Linked DNA regions of Ferrimicrobium sp.. The protein of the gene in region 1 interacts with the protein of each later gene in a pairwise test. Links are inferred from orthologs where the notes say so. Each region holds a gene or a part of one and is shown in the gene's direction. Other genes may lie near its edges. The genes, in order: rpe and eno.

What was found.
Region 2: the proteins of rpe (region 1) and eno interact in binary tests that used the Escherichia coli proteins (3 or more experiments, as listed by UniProt). The link is inferred for Ferrimicrobium sp. from one-to-one orthologs.

The regions. Positions count from the first base shown.
Region 1 is NZ_DAHXOI010000012.1:27,444-35,814, reverse strand. The notes cover bases 2,857-5,855. They hold rpe (ribulose-phosphate 3-epimerase), read left to right. Parts: upstream 2,857-3,998; coding sequence 3,999-4,712; downstream 4,713-5,855. Other genes in these bases: M7Q83_RS09125 (hypothetical protein), read left to right, coding at 5,800-5,855; M7Q83_RS09130 (enoyl-CoA hydratase-related protein), read right to left, coding at 4,875-5,663; rlmN (23S rRNA (adenine(2503)-C(2))-methyltransferase RlmN), read left to right, coding at 2,896-4,002. Also shown: M7Q83_RS09155 (ABC transporter ATP-binding protein), read left to right, coding at 59-841; M7Q83_RS09150 (ABC transporter permease), read left to right, coding at 838-1,671; M7Q83_RS09145 (ABC transporter substrate-binding protein), read left to right, coding at 1,815-2,828; more of M7Q83_RS09125, read left to right, coding at 5,856-5,952; M7Q83_RS09120 (hypothetical protein), read right to left, coding at 5,962-6,192; M7Q83_RS09115 (hypothetical protein), read right to left, coding at 6,189-7,403; M7Q83_RS09110 (flagellar biosynthesis protein FlhA), read right to left, coding at 7,378-8,371. UniProt on the Escherichia coli protein: Catalyzes the reversible epimerization of D-ribulose 5-phosphate to D-xylulose 5-phosphate.
Region 2 is NZ_DAHXOI010000007.1:127,507-134,234, reverse strand. Bases 1,516-4,499 are described here. They hold eno (phosphopyruvate hydratase), read left to right. Parts: upstream 1,516-2,356; coding sequence 2,357-3,643; downstream 3,644-4,499. Other genes in these bases: M7Q83_RS06905 (xanthine dehydrogenase family protein molybdopterin-binding subunit), read left to right, coding at 4,093-4,499; M7Q83_RS06910 (septum formation initiator family protein), read left to right, coding at 3,640-3,945; M7Q83_RS06920 (MazG nucleotide pyrophosphohydrolase domain-containing protein), read left to right, coding at 1,516-2,255. Also shown: M7Q83_RS06925 (hypothetical protein), read left to right, coding at 1-600; more of M7Q83_RS06920, read left to right, coding at 945-1,515; more of M7Q83_RS06905, read left to right, coding at 4,500-6,357; M7Q83_RS06900 (peptidylprolyl isomerase), read right to left, coding at 6,499-6,728. UniProt on the Escherichia coli protein: Catalyzes the reversible conversion of 2-phosphoglycerate (2-PG) into phosphoenolpyruvate (PEP). It is essential for the degradation of carbohydrates via glycolysis.

The DNA.
Region 1 (8,371 bases):
CAACTCAGCAACACCAGTCACTAAACTGCAACACAATCTTGCTGGGAGGATCGATAACGTGACGGGGGTAAACCGGGATGATTGGCTCGTTCGCGCCAAGGGTATTACCAAAGTTTTTACCACCAACGGCCGGGGCGTGCTCGCACTCAACGATGTTGATCTAACATTGGCACGAGGCTCCTTTACCTCGCTCATTGGGCCATCGGGGTGTGGCAAGTCCACCCTCCTCAGGATTGTTGGCGGTATCGAGACTCCGAGCCAGGGGTCCGTCGAACACGCACGCGCACTCCAGGTTGCTTTTGTCTTCCAAGACCATGCCCTTTTCCCTTGGCTCACTGTGCTCGACAACGTCAGCTTTGGCCTCAAAATGGCAGGCGTGGAGACCAAGGAGCGCAACCGCCGATCACAACTCTGGATCGAACGGGTAGGGCTTGCTGGCTTTGAGAGGGCGTTCCCCAATGCCCTCTCCGGGGGCATGCGGCAACGCCTCTCCATCGCTCGAGCGTTCGTGACCGAACCCGATGTCCTCCTCATGGACGAGCCCATGGGGGCACTGGATGAACAGACCAGGCTCCTCATCCAAGAGGATTTGATCCGCCTGTGGGAGGAGACCCGCAAGACGGTGCTTCTGGTCACTCACTCCATTGACGAAGCCATCCTCCTCGGCGACCAGGTGATGGTCATGAGTCGACGCCCCGGCCGCATCAAGGCCAGCCTCACCGTATCGCTGGAGCGCCCTCGCACCCTTCACAACATGGCTGACCCTCGATTCGTCACCTTGAAGGACACCATCATCAACGATCTCCACGATGAGGTCATGGCATCGATGGAGTTTCGTTGACCACAACATCCACAGAGAATCGGATCGATGCTGAACTCAATCGGAGCTCGGCCCACAGTCGCCGTCTGCGCCAGCGCGACTTGGTGCTAGGGATCGCCACCCCGGTCGCACTACTCGTACTGTGGCAGATCGCTAGTTCTACTGGTCTGATCGACGCCAAGATCTTTACCCCACCGACAACCATCTTCTCCACCGCCATCACCCTGATCAACAACGGCATCCTGACCCACGATCTCGGTATTACCTCGCTCCGTCTCATCGTCGGCTTCGTCCTTGGAGGTGCGGCAGGGATCGTTGTCGGGATCTTTCTTGGCATCTTTCGCACGCTCCGTGCCGCCTTCTCTCCGCTGTTTTCCGCCCTCTACGCGGTACCCCAGATCGCGGTACTACCACTGCTCCTCGTCATTTTTGGGATCGGGGAGACACCAAAGATCCTCACCGTGGCCGCTGTCTCGTTTTTTGTCCTCGAGATCAACGCAATGGCGGGGGTACGCTCGATCGATCCCCAACTCATCGAAGCCGGAAGGGCATATGGAGCCAAAGGCCGACGTCTGTTTTGGCACGTCCTCATCCCTGGAACCTTGCCCGCCATCTTCACCGGCCTCCGGGTGGCGGCAGCACTTGCACTTGTCGTCGTCACAGCGACTGAGTTCGTCGCCGCCAACAGTGGATTGGGCTATCTGGTCTGGAACTCATGGCAACTCTTCGAACCCAACCAGATGTATGTTGGCCTGATCACCATCGCGCTGGTTGGAGTGATACTGACCGGTATCGTCGAACTCGTCGCGCGAAGGATCATGCCCTGGTCACGTCGGAACGCTCGTGACTGACCAGTTACCTTGATCTCAGCCGGGAGTGCCGTGTTGGTTGATTATACTCGCCTGAAACATCCACACCAGGACAGTTCACAAGGTACTCCCAACCCTATGTGTCCCTAGAAAACATGCAGTAAGGAACAGATACGATGCGTCAAATGAATAGGTTGGCTGCCGTTGCACTTGCCCTAGGAGCATCGGGCATCCTCGCTGCTTGTGGCAGCACGAGCGCGAATTCAAGTGCAACGACGAGCACCGCGTCCACGACCAATGTCACGGTCGCCTATGTGCCGATCCCGCTTTTTGACCCCCTCTACATCGCTATGGCCAAGGGCTACTTCACCAAGGAACATCTCGACGTCCACTTGACCGTCGTCTCTTCAGGGCAGAGTGCCACCACCTTGGCAGCCACCAACCGCGTCCAGGTCGTCCTTGGAGGCTTCTCTGCGGGCATGTTCGATGCTATCAACCAGGGATTAAATTTTAAGGTGGTCGGATCGATGGCGGCCGAGGCACCAGGCACTGCCGCAAATGGGCTCGTCGTTGCGAACGGCGTTGTACCAGCTGGCAAATCCCTCACCGCTGCCGAGCTACGTGGTGCCAAAATCGGTATCGATGGTGGCGCCGGAGCAGCCGGGGGCTATCTCCTCGCCGAAGCACTCAAGCCGTATCATTTGACCCTCGCTGACGTGAACGTCGTCAACCTCGGGTTACCCGATATGGAGACGGCACTCGCCAACCACTCCGTTGCAGCGGCCTATCCGGCAGCTCCCTTCCTCTCTGCGATTCTGGCCGCCAAGGATGGGACCCTCGTCTCCCCTGCACCAGTCAAGGCTGCGGTCGTCGGTGTGATCTATGGCGGATCCTTCGCCAAGACTCCTGCGGCCCAACGCTTCTTCGATGCACTCGCCAAGGGATCCCAGGACCTCCAAGGGTCCGCTCAGACCAGCGCCGCCAACCTCGCCATCATTGCTAAGGCCACCGGAGAGTCCACGAGTATCTTAGCCACGGAACCTCCGAGCATCTATGCACCAAATCTCGCACCTCCCGTCTCTACCCTTCAAGCGATGCAGCAGGTCTATCTGTCCAATGGACTCGTCGACTATCACCAACCGTTGAGCGCCTCTCGCTATATCGACCAGAGCTTTGCCAACAAGGTGCCGGCGAGTTAACCACGTTTGCCATCGGTGGGAGACGAAGTTCACCGCCGATGTTCGACTCCTGACTAGCCTTACTCATATGCCTTCGCTCTTTGACCTCGATTTCGTCACCGCCGAGGAGACACTCGGCGCTCGCTATCGGGTCGAGCAGCTCTTCGAAGGGCTCTTCGAGAAGGCGCTACCAGTGAAAGAGATCACCAGTCTCCCGCTTCGGCTGCGTGCCCAGCTCGCCAGCGACTATCCCTTGAGCCTCAGCGAAGTGACCATGACGAGCAGCGATGCTATGACGACCCGTAAATGGCTGTACTCAATCGACGGTGGCTATCGCATTGAGACTGTCCTAATGGAGTACCCACAACGAGCCACGGCATGCATCTCGACCCAGGCTGGCTGCGCCATGGCCTGTAGCTTCTGTGCGACTGGCCAGGGAGGGTTTGGGAGACAACTCACCACTGCGGAGATCATCGAGCAGGTCTACCGAGCCAAGCAAGCCGCACTACCTCGCCGCCTCTCCAATATTGTCATGATGGGCATGGGGGAACCCCTCGCCAACTACCGAGCCGTGATAGGGGCGCTCAGAGTCATCGTCGATCGTTTCGGAATATCGCCACGGCGCATCACCGTGTCGACCGTCGGTGTCGTTCCAGGCATCAAGCGCCTTGCCACAGAAGGGCTGCCGTTGACGTTAGCCGTCTCACTCCACGCCGCCAATGACCAAGATCGCTCCGAGATCATTCCGCTAAATCGACGCTATCCGATCGAGCAGATCATGACAAGCTGCGAAGAATGGACAGCGGCTACCTCCCGTCTGGTGAGTTTGGAGTGGGCGATGATCGCTGACTTCAACGATACCGAACGTGCCGCCGACGAGCTGAGCACCATCGCACGACGCCTCAGAGCACACGTCAATCTCATCCCTCTCAACCCCACGCCTGGCTACCTTGTTCGTGGCAGCACGCGTGAGAGAGTACTCGCCTTTCAGCGGGCCCTCCGGGCGAACGATGTGCGCTGCACTATTCGATCAACACGCGGTCAGACCATTGATGCAGCCTGTGGACAGCTCGCAATGCGCACAGAGCCAATGACCATTCGTCGCCGGCCGAACCCCAGCCTCATAGCAGGCAATGCAAGCCCCAATGAGGACAGGTCCCAGCCCATTTCGCAACAGCAAGGAGTTACCACATGACTACATCGCAGCGAGCTGAAAGGATCGTTGAACTCGCCCCGTCGGTTTTGCCGTGTGACTTTGGACGACTCGGCGAGGAGTTAGGGGCCTTAGAAGAGGCTGGCGTGGATCGAATCCACTGGGACGTGATGGATGGCGTGTTTGTACCCAACATCACCATCGGGGCACCCGTGATCGCCAGCTGCCGACGCTACAGCACGCTCCCCTACGAGGTACACCTGATGATCGTCGACCCTGAGCGTTACGTGAGCGAGTTCGTCGAGGCGGGCTGCGAGTTGATCACCGTGCACGCAGAGGCCACCCGTCATCTCCACCGGACCCTTAGTCTCATCAAGTCATTCGGGGTACGTGCCGGGGTTGCCCTCAACCCAGCTACGCCACTCACCGATGTCGAGTACGTCATGGATCAACTCGATGTGTTGATGATCATGAGCGTCAACCCAGGCTTTGGTGGCCAACACTATATCGAGGCGATGGATGCCAAGATTCTGGCGGCGGTTGCTCTCCGCGAAGCTACGAACCCACTGGTCAAGATCGAGGTTGACGGTGGCGTCTCCGAGGAGACGATCCAAGCATGCGTGATCAACGGGGCAGAGGTCCTCGTATCCGGCTCCGCTCTCATGGCACATCGTGGGCATCTCGCCGAGGCGGTTGAGCACTTCCACCAGCTTGCCCGTGATGTTCACCCGCAACGACCTACGTCGACCTAGGCCAAGATTGCCTCCATCACTGTTATCGCAGACAAACGCACCAGGAAAGTTCCAAGCGAAACCTCAAACCCGTAACCAGGTTCCAGAGATTCTCCGCATGCGTGACCAGCCAGAGACGATGGCGAACCTCGTGGGCGACCTGATCCCAGAGCAACAGTATGCCTAGGAGATGGCCTCGTCCTCCAAGGGCTGCCACCTGGGTTCGCGCCGCTCGACAAAGGCCGCCATCCCCTCGGCAGCCTCGGCGGACTCCATGGTGATAACGGCGAGCTCGGAGTTGAGTTGCCAGATCATCTCCGTTGCACGTGCATAGGTGCTGCGTAACAATCGCTTGGCATGCAAAATAGCCTGTGGACCAGCAGCAGCGATCTTCTCTGCAAAGACGAGTGCCTCGGTGAGCAACTGCTCTCGCGGAACGACTCTGTTGATCATCCCGAGCTCCAGAGCACGATCAGCTCCAATCGGCTCGCTGGTCAGGGCGAGCTCCATCGCCACGCTCCGCCCAACAAGTTCGCTCAATCGGATAAGGCCACCGCCCGTCGCCAGGAGACCGCGTTTTGCCTCAGGGAGGCCGAAACGAGCCCCTTCACTCGCGACGACCAGATCACAGTTGAGGACGATCTCAAAACCTCCCGCAACCGCGTAACCATTGACCGCAGCGATCAAAGGTTTGGGGAAATCGTAACCGCCAATACCGGCAAACCCGCGACCGGGGATGATGACGCCACGGCTACCGTTAGCTTGGGCAAACTTGAGATCCATTCCCGTGCAGAAGGCACGGTCTCCCGCTCCCGTTAGGACAACGCTCCGGATCGAGGAGTCGGTCTCCGCATCCTGGAGTGCCTCAGTGATCCCCTCCGCGACCCTATCGTTGACACAGTTCAATTGCTCAGGACGATTGATCGTGACGATCATCGTCGCACCATGTTGTTGGACCTCTACTTCAGTCAACTTCCCCACCCTTACGTCTTATCTCAGTCATGTTGGGCCGTCTTAGATCATGCCTCCTGAAGGCTAGGGCGGTAGACAATCGCTACCACTGGTCATCCATGATTGGAAGAGATTGTAACCTATAAGAATGCCCAGCATGCGCGAGAACAGTGAATCTTTACCCAACAAGGGAGTGATCGCTCATCTTTGGGAACGATGGAAGGGCATTACTGCGCTGTCTCAGAACCCATTCATCGGGGAACTGCCCGCCACCATCTTTCGCGATGAGCAAGAACAGCCCGATCGTTGATCTGCCCCGTTACGGTAGCTCATCTGATCGCCTACGCCGCTCAGCCAAGTTCTGTAAGTTGTACCAGGCGGTGATGGTCGCAAGAATCGAGAGACCGACATAGACAACCAAGAGTGCGATCAATAGATGTTCGAGATAGATTGACCAACCGTTATAGCCCTCCAAAACGTTGCGCAGGCTGGAGTAGGTGGCGATGAAGGCACCGACGAGTGTCAAGCGCACCCGCCATGGCACCTTCACCGATCAGCTCCTGTGGTCGATGGCCGCAACCGCGCAATTCCTAACTTGGCAGCGATCATGTCATCGCCGCGATACCAGAGCGCATCGATCTCACCACAGGGACTCATCTCACGCTCCAGTCGGGCGACCGTCGCATTACCCTCGACAGCGACAACGACGGCCATCATGGAATCCAGAAAGGAGCCGCGCAACAGGCGCAGTTGACCAGGATCCACCAAAACTCCCGTGCGGCCACTCGACTCAGTGCAATCCATTACCGACCGGGCTACCGCGTTGGCTGAACTCAGCATCTGTGGTGGGACTTCTCGGCGACGACGCGCAAGCACAAAACGATGGACCGGCACGATTCCCAGCTCCTCACAGATCTCGGTAAAGCGTCCGATTGGGTCAGTCGCCGACGGCACCACAATGGCTACCAGCTGGGTCTTGCCCCCGAACTGGGCCGTTTCGGCGATGAAGGGATGCCCCCGAAGATCAACAACTGGTTCGTCACGAGCGAGATCAACGACAAGCGCATCGATTCGATCAACGAGGAACGCGCCGGGCGCCGATCCTGCCTCCATCGCACGACGGGCGGCCTGGACGAGCTCTGTCTCTGTCAATGTGGTGCCAGCGTCCATATGTTCGGCGTCCACTTGTTCGACATATTGGGCATCAGTAGCATCAACCATGAGCTGAGCAGGCATCAGCCTTCTATCGGACTCGTCAGACGTGGTCAAGATAACCGGATGCTCTGGCTGGGCCTCGTTCGGAGGAACCATGACCGGATCCGCTAGTGTTGCCCAGCTCGGAGCAGCGATGTTGGTCAACTTCGTCACCTTTCCATCTCGACGGAACACCTTGGGGGTTGACATCGGAGCGGAAATTGGAGGTGTCGGGGAGGAACCAGTTGTCGTAGTTGATCGTCCATAGGTTCTCGCAAGCTCATCTTGAACGCTCCGATAATCGGATTCATCCGCTTCGGCAGGTGCTAGCGGTCGAGGGCCTGCACTGACGAGCACATTACGAAGAGCAGCTGCAAATCCAGGCGCTGAGATCGGTGCCGATGGGGGTTCGACCACGACGGTGAAGCTGATTCTCTTTCCGACAAAGCCGGGCTTGCTTACCCGCTCCGCGGCCACCAGCCGAACGCCCTCGCCAAGTGCTGTTCTCGCCTTTGCGACCGCCTCCTCAATCGTTTTCCCGTTAAACCGTAGCTGGTTCGACATCACCAATCACTCCTATCTGAATCAACTTAAGCGAAGGAGCAAGCTCCCTCACGGCCAACACTGGAATCGCTGCATCACCCGAGCGAAGGGTCTGGAAGAGTGCTTTACGAATAGCGGGCATGCAAACGAGTACTGGCTCATGGCCCTCCATCTCAGCCCGTAGCTTGGCCGCCCGGATCTCTTCTCGAAGGCGAACGATCTCTTCCATGCCGATACCTAACACCCGGCGACCATCTACGGTCACCAGGCTCTCGGCGAAGCGCATCTCGAGCTGTGACGAGAGGTACACAACTGCTAACATCCCATCCTGGGCAAAAGTCGATGAGATGGCCCCGCCGAGCGCTTCTCTCGCCGCATCGAGAAGCGCATCTGGCTCCTTGGAGGTGCGGTACTTATCGACAATCGCCTCAACAATCGCCGGCAGGTTTCTCACCGGAACGCGTTCGTCAAGCAGTTCTCGCAAGACTCGCTGAATGTCACCCATTGCCACCTGAGCGGTGTTGAGTTCGTCAACCACCACGGGAGCAACTCGCTTGAGGGCATCGAGCATCTCTTTGGTTTGCTGCCGAGTGAGTAACGCACCTGCATGATGCTGGACAACCTCTGAGAGATGGGTGACGATCACCGAAGAGCGATCCACCACGGTAGCTCCGAGTACTTGTGCCTGGGTCTTGTAGTCTGGTGGGATCCAACGAGCTCGTAGGCCAAAGACAGGATCGACGGTCGCCTCACCGGGTAATGCATCGAGATTATCACCGATCGCGAGTACGCGATCACGAGGGACTTTTCCGCGGCTGATCTCCATCTCTGCGATTTTGATCACGTACTCGGTGGGACCGATATCCAAATTATCGTGCGTTCGCACCGGTGGGAGCACGAAGCCCAGTTCTCCGGCCAGCTTGCGGCGCAACCCCTTGACCCGCTCGAGGAGATCGCCACCCTTTGCTGGATCCACCACATCGAGGAGTTCA
Region 2 (6,728 bases), on another replicon or contig:
CCAAAACTGCCCTACCCCTTTTTGGAACAGCCATCTCTCGCGGCGCAGGGACCCAGCGTGATCGTCGTTGCAGACCCGACAGGACCACGGAGCGCCTCCCCGCAACTGTTACTGAGTCGTTCGAGCAATGCACCGATCGTGGATCTGGTGCGGCCATCCCTTGTCTCCGTCACGGCCTGTACGCTCCACCTTCGTGCCCCGGCGATCTGGGCAAGCTGTCCTACGGGAATGCTGGTCGGTGAACTCCGTGCCGGGACGTTCACCGGGCACTTCACCAGGTTTTGGTGGCCATCAGGAACAATCGGAGATGCCTTTGCACCCGTGAACGCCCAAACCGCCTATCGGCTTGTCGTCAATCAACGAGAGACCGGGGCTGTCCTGGAACGCACGACCGATGGCGGTGCCGCTTTTGTCACCGTTGCCCCGATCGTCGCACCCCAATTTGCTCTCGGTGGATCAACCCTTGCGTTTGTCTCGCTGCTGCACGGCTTCTTGACGGTCTCCAAGTTTAGTGACCATCGCCTCCACCCCATCGTCTGGGCTACAACCAACGTAGGGAGACAATGGGTCCAAGTCTTTCCCTCCACTACTCGTGCATAGTCGGCGAGTCGTCGCGCACACGGTGAACGCGCCTCTCCATCCATCCGGCGCGCCACCGTCTGCTCAGAAAGCCCCGCAGCCAGAGACGAATTGCTAGATAGTGCCTGATGATGGAACCAAGAGAGCGCCTGATGCGCAAGCACCTGTTGGGTTTCCTACGCAGCTAAGACGACCCGGCAAGACGCGAAGTCCCTTAGCAAGGCGTCAGTTTTTGCACCCCATCGCGTCTTGCCCTCGTGAGCGAGCGATGCCCTGACAACTCCGCGGATGCGAACTCTCTTAGTGGAGTGAGACACGCACAACTCGGTCACATTACGCCTGACCAAGGCGGTAGCCTGGTGGTCATGCAATCCACCATTGTCCTCGTTGGAGCCGGGATCGCCACGACGATACCGCAGAATCTCGCCGCCACCCTCGACGGGTGTACTACCGTCGTCTGCAGGACTCTGCGCCACCCAGGCCTGTCGGAGGCACTCGCTGAGGTCGTCGACGCATCGGTACCAATCCTCAGTTGTGACGATCTCTACGATCAGAGCCAAAACTTCGATGATCTCTATCCTCTCATCGTGCGGCGACTGGTAGACCTCAGCACAGTTGCGGGCAATACCCGCATTGCCTATATCGTCCCCGGCTCACCGGCCATCGGCGAACGAAGCGTACAGCTCCTCCTCAAAGAGCCTGGCATCGACGTCGAGATCGGAGATGGACTGGGACTCCTTGACTACGCCGCCCTGCGCCTCCACATCGATCCCATCGATGGGCTCAAGATCGTGGATGCCATCGATCTCTTAGCGAATTTCCCGATCGAGAGTGACACGCTCCTCGCTCTTCAATGCTTTGATCCGATGATCGCAACCGAGATCACCGCCAAAGCCTCGGAACGCGGCGGTACGGTCACGATGCTGTTTCATCTCGGACTACCCGATGAGCGAGTGCTTGTCGTCGACGAAACGAGTACCGCACTCCAAGCGTGTGACCATCTGACCAGCCTCCTGATCACCGGTCTTGCTTCCCCCTTTGCCGAGCTGACCTCCCTGATCAGCGTCGTCCACCGGCTACGACAAGAGTGCCCGTGGGACGCTGAACAGACCCACCGCTCACTGGCACGACACCTCCTTGAAGAGGCGCACGAGGTAGTACAGGCCATCGATGACCTCGAGCTCGCCACTGATGAGGATCCGCTGCTCGTTGCCCACTTGGAGGAGGAGCTCGGTGACCTCCTCCTCCAAGTGCTCATGCATACCGAGATCGGTAGCGAAGCCGGTGATTTTACGCTTGCATCGGTTGCTGAGGCCCTTCGCACAAAGCTCGTGCGCCGTCACCCCCATGTCTTTGGTGACATCAATGTCGACTCCGCAGAACAGGTCGTCGCCAACTGGGAGACGATCAAGGCTGAGGAACGCAAAGGTACGGCACCCGACCAGGTGCCCGCGGCCTTGCCTGGGGCACTACGACTGCAGAAGGCGTATCGAAGGGTCACCGGGCTCGGGCTCAAACCGGACGACATCCTGAACAACATGCACGACTCCGTCGTCTTAGGGTCAGACTCCAATGACCTCGTCGTCGCGGCCCTGACCGCGCTCGGCAACGGCGTCGATCTCGAGGAGGCCCTTCGCCACGCTGCTCGTGCCCTTGAGGGGATCCTTCCGTCATAACCCGGCCGACCCACCCAACGTCGAGCGGTGTTGCCGATGATGCTCGCACCGTCCCGGGATGCTAAGTTGAGAGAAGATCCAATGAGATGAAAGGTATGTTGATGGCACGCAACGACACCGAAATCACCCAGGTAGCAGGCCGAATGGTACTGGACTCACGCGGAAATCCTACGGTTGAGGCGGAGGTCGCACTCGCCGGTGGGGCACGAGGACGAGCGATCGTACCCTCGGGTGCATCAACCGGTCGGTTTGAGGCGGTGGAGCTACGCGATGGGGGTCCAGACTTCGGGGGCAAAGGGGTTACTCGGGCCATTGCCAACGTCAATGGCCCTATTGCAGGAGCAGTGATTGGTCACGATGCTCGTCAACAGCGGCTCCTCGACCGCGCCATGATCGCCCTTGATGGCACACAGGACAAGTCACGGCTTGGCGCAAACGCTATCCTGTCGGTGTCGCTGGCAGCAGCCCGGGCGGCAGCGAACGCCTCGCGGCTTCCCCTCACCTCCTACCTGGGAGGCGTTGACGCCACACTGCTTCCTGTACCCTTCATGAACGTCATCAACGGAGGTGTCCATGCATCGAACAACCTCGATATGCAGGAGTTCATGCTGGTTCCCCATGGTGCGGTCAGCTTTCGAGAGGCCTTGCAATGGGGAGTTCAGACCTACGCAGCCTTGAAGGCAGAACTGGCGACGAAATCCTTGTCAACCGCCGTCGGAGACGAGGGCGGGTTTGCACCGAACCTCCACTCGCACCAGGAGGCACTTGAACTGCTCGTCGGGGCGATCGAAAAGGTTGGCCTACGGCCCGGAGTCGACATCTCCCTCGCCCTTGACCCGGCGAGTACCGAGTTCTACGTCGACGGTCACTATCTTCTCAAAGGAGAGGATCGAAGACTTACCGCTGACGAGATGGTCGACTACTACGTGCAACTCGTCGACGCCTTCCCGATCATCTCGATCGAGGACCCAATGGCCGAAGAGGACTGGGAGGGCTGGAAGATCTTTACGGAACGCCTTCGCGGTCGCATCCAAATCGTTGGCGATGACATTTTTGTGACGAATCCCATTCGGCTTGAGCGTGGGTTCAAGGAGAAAGTTGCAGACTCGATCTTGATCAAGCTTAACCAGATTGGGACGCTGACTGAGACCCTCGAGACGATGGAACTCGCGCGTTCGCATGGTTACTCGACCGTCGTCTCTCACCGTTCAGGCGAGACCGAGGATACCTTCATCGCCGACCTTGCCGTCGCGACCAACGCCGGTCAAATCAAAACCGGTGCACCCGCACGCTCGGATAGAGTCGCAAAATACAACCAGCTCCTCCGAATTGAAGCTATGCTAGGCGAAGGAGCACGGTATATCGATTGGGTCAAGAGAGGCAAGTGAAGGTTCGGCGGCGTGTCATCATTATCACAGCACTCTTGCTGGGCGTAGTAGTCTACGCCACGACCGTTCTTCCAACGAGTCAGCTGCTGAACGTCATCGCGACTAAGCACCACGACACCGCAGAACTCCACCAACTCCAGGCAACAAACACCAAGTTAGAACAGAGCGTGGCCCAGTTAAACTCGCCCCAGTGGATCGAACAGATTGCACGCAATGAATTTGGTATGTACCCAACGGGGTCAACCCCCTACCAGATCCTGCCGAGTTCACCCCTCTATCAAACCCCGGCGCCGAAGAGTTGACGATCACCACAAGACCTCCTACGCTGTTACGGTCTTGTCAGCCCACTCACGCAGACGACACCAAAGACCGATCTCCGTCTCGCGCCCCGACCTCGTTCGGGTGCCGCCGCAAACGTTGTGCCCACAACCAGAAAGGAAGTCGCTCAGGTGAGTATTCTCGGTAGTCGCGTCATCAGAAAAGAAGACCCTGCGCTGTTGCGTGGAGAGGGTCGGTACGTCGCCAACCTCGACCTCGATCACCCGTTATATGCCTGCTTTGCCACCTCGCCCTTTGCCCATGCGACCTTCACGCATGTCAACACCGATGATGCCCTTGGTTTGCCTGGTGTGCGCCACGTCCTTTGTGGAGGGGACCTCGACGCCGCCCCCATCGCACCAGCCATACCAGACCGTCCAGAGTGCGCCCGTCCCGTGCTCGCCACCGAGCGAGTCCGTTATGTGGGTGAACCCTTTGCGCTCGTCCTCGCAGAGACACCTCAGGCGGCCTTTGACGGAGCGGAACTGGTCTATGCCGACTTCGACCCGCTCCAGGCCGTGATCGATCCCGAGCAGTCGATGGAGGATCTCGTCGCCCTTTTCCCTGGGAGCACCAACATCTTTGCCAAGAGTCCCGATCGTCCCAACGCAAACCTCTTCGCAGATGCCGATGTAGTCGTCACCGAACGTCTGATCAACCAACGTCTCGCTCCCTGTTCGCTCGAGACACGAGCGATGGCCGCAGTCCCCACGCCAGATGGTCGCCTCGTGGTCTACTCCTCGACCCAATCGGCGCATGGACTGCGAAGAACCCTGGTGAGGTGTCTCAATATCGACGAATCGAGCATCGTCGTGCGGGCCCAGGATGTCGGCGGAGGCTTTGGCGCTAAAGTAACGGTTTACCCAGAGGACGTCGCCATCGCCGCGGCGGCACGCAAACTTAGGCGACCCATCACTTGGCACGAGGACCGCACTCGCTCAATGCTTGGGCTCGTCCATGGACGGGCCCAAATCCAGTACCTCGAGCTCGGAGCAACCAAGGAAGGTAAGCTTGTCGGCTACCGCCTGCGCATCGTCCAAGATAGCGGTGCCTATCCTGCCTTCGGGGCACTGCTCCCCACCCTCACCTGCCTCATGGCGCCCGGTACCTACCTGATTCCCAACGTAGAGACCTCCTACGTATCGGTCGCCACCAACACCACCCCGATCTCGGCCTATCGCGGAGCTGGGCGGCCAGAGGCCGCTGCAGCCATCGAGCGCATGATGGATCGCCTCGCTGCCGAACTAGCCATGGATCCCGTCGAGCTACGATTACGCAACCTCATCCCGAAGGAGGACTTCCCCCTTACCACGCCAACCGGCGCCAACTACGATGTCGGTGACTACTCCAGGGCCCTTAGCACACTCTGCGAACGTGGCGGTTATGCACAACTCCGCGACGAACAGCGACGTCGTCGGGCCAGCGCAGCCCCCCTGCAACTCGGAGTTGGAATCGCCGTGTATGTCGAGGTCACCAATGGCGGTGGGTCGAGCGAGTATGGTCGAGTCGAGGTCCAAGATGATGGTGTCATCGTCGCCTACTCAGGCACTTCACCCCATGGGCAAGGACACGCCACCGCCTGGTCAATGCTCGTCGCCAATGAACTAGGAGTCGATCTCGACCAGGTACACGTCATCACCGGCGACACCGACCTGGTTCCCCGCGGTGTCGGTACCTTTGGTTCGCGATCGCTCCAAACAGGCGGTGCTGCCGTCTCTGGCGCTGCCCACGAACTCAGTATCCGTGCCAAGCAGGTGGCCGCTGCGACCCTCGAAGCCAGCGAGGCCGACATCCGACTCAATGCCGATGGCGCCTTCGTCCACGGCAGCCCCTCAACCACCCTCGACTGGCCAACCCTGGCACGACGAGCACGCGAGCTGGACCAACCACTCGACGTCACCTTGGACTTCGCTCCAGCGGATGCGACGTACCCCTTTGGAGCACACCTTGCCGTCGTCGAGGTCGATGTTGAGACCGGTAGAGTGCACCTGATCAGCTTGAACGCGGTCGACGACGCAGGCAGGATCCTGAACCCGCTGCTCGCGGAGGGACAGCTCCATGGTGGCATCGCCCAAGGAGTAGCCCAGGCGCTCCTCGAGGAGTTCCAGTATGGGGCCGATGGCTCTCCGCTCACACCCAACTTTGCGGACTACTCGATCATCTCGGCCGCCGAGCTGCCTTCATTCGATCTCTTTCACCAAGAAACGCCGACCTTCATGAATCCGCTGGGTGCAAAGGGGATCGGAGAATCTGGCACCATCGGGGCGACGCCTGCCGTCTGGAACGCCGTCATCGACGCTTTGGCCCACCTCGGTATCCGGCACATCAACCTACCGATGAGCCCCCAACAGGTCTGGCGCGCCATCACGACGATGCCTGCCGCCGAGCGTGCATAGGGGCGATGCCGCCGCATCGGACCGACCGGGCTCCGAGCAGTAACTCTCCTCGTTGGGTAGCACCGACCACCGACCCAAACGTCTGGCGCTACGACGAGAGAGCACCGAAAAAAGAAGCACCGAGACGAGGGAGCCCGCTGGCTACTGTGCGAGCCCTGGCGTGAAGTATTGACTCAACGCTTTGGGACTTGGTCCCTTGCTTGGTGCCACCTGAAGGACACCGCCGACATCCTTGACACGACCGTATTCTGGGTTGACCTTGAGCTGTTGGACTTTGGAGTCGCGAGCGAGAAAGTCGTTGAGTAACGCTGAGCCGTGCGAGAGCTCATCGTTGGCGGCACTCAGTTCAGCATCATGGAAAGGAATCAGAC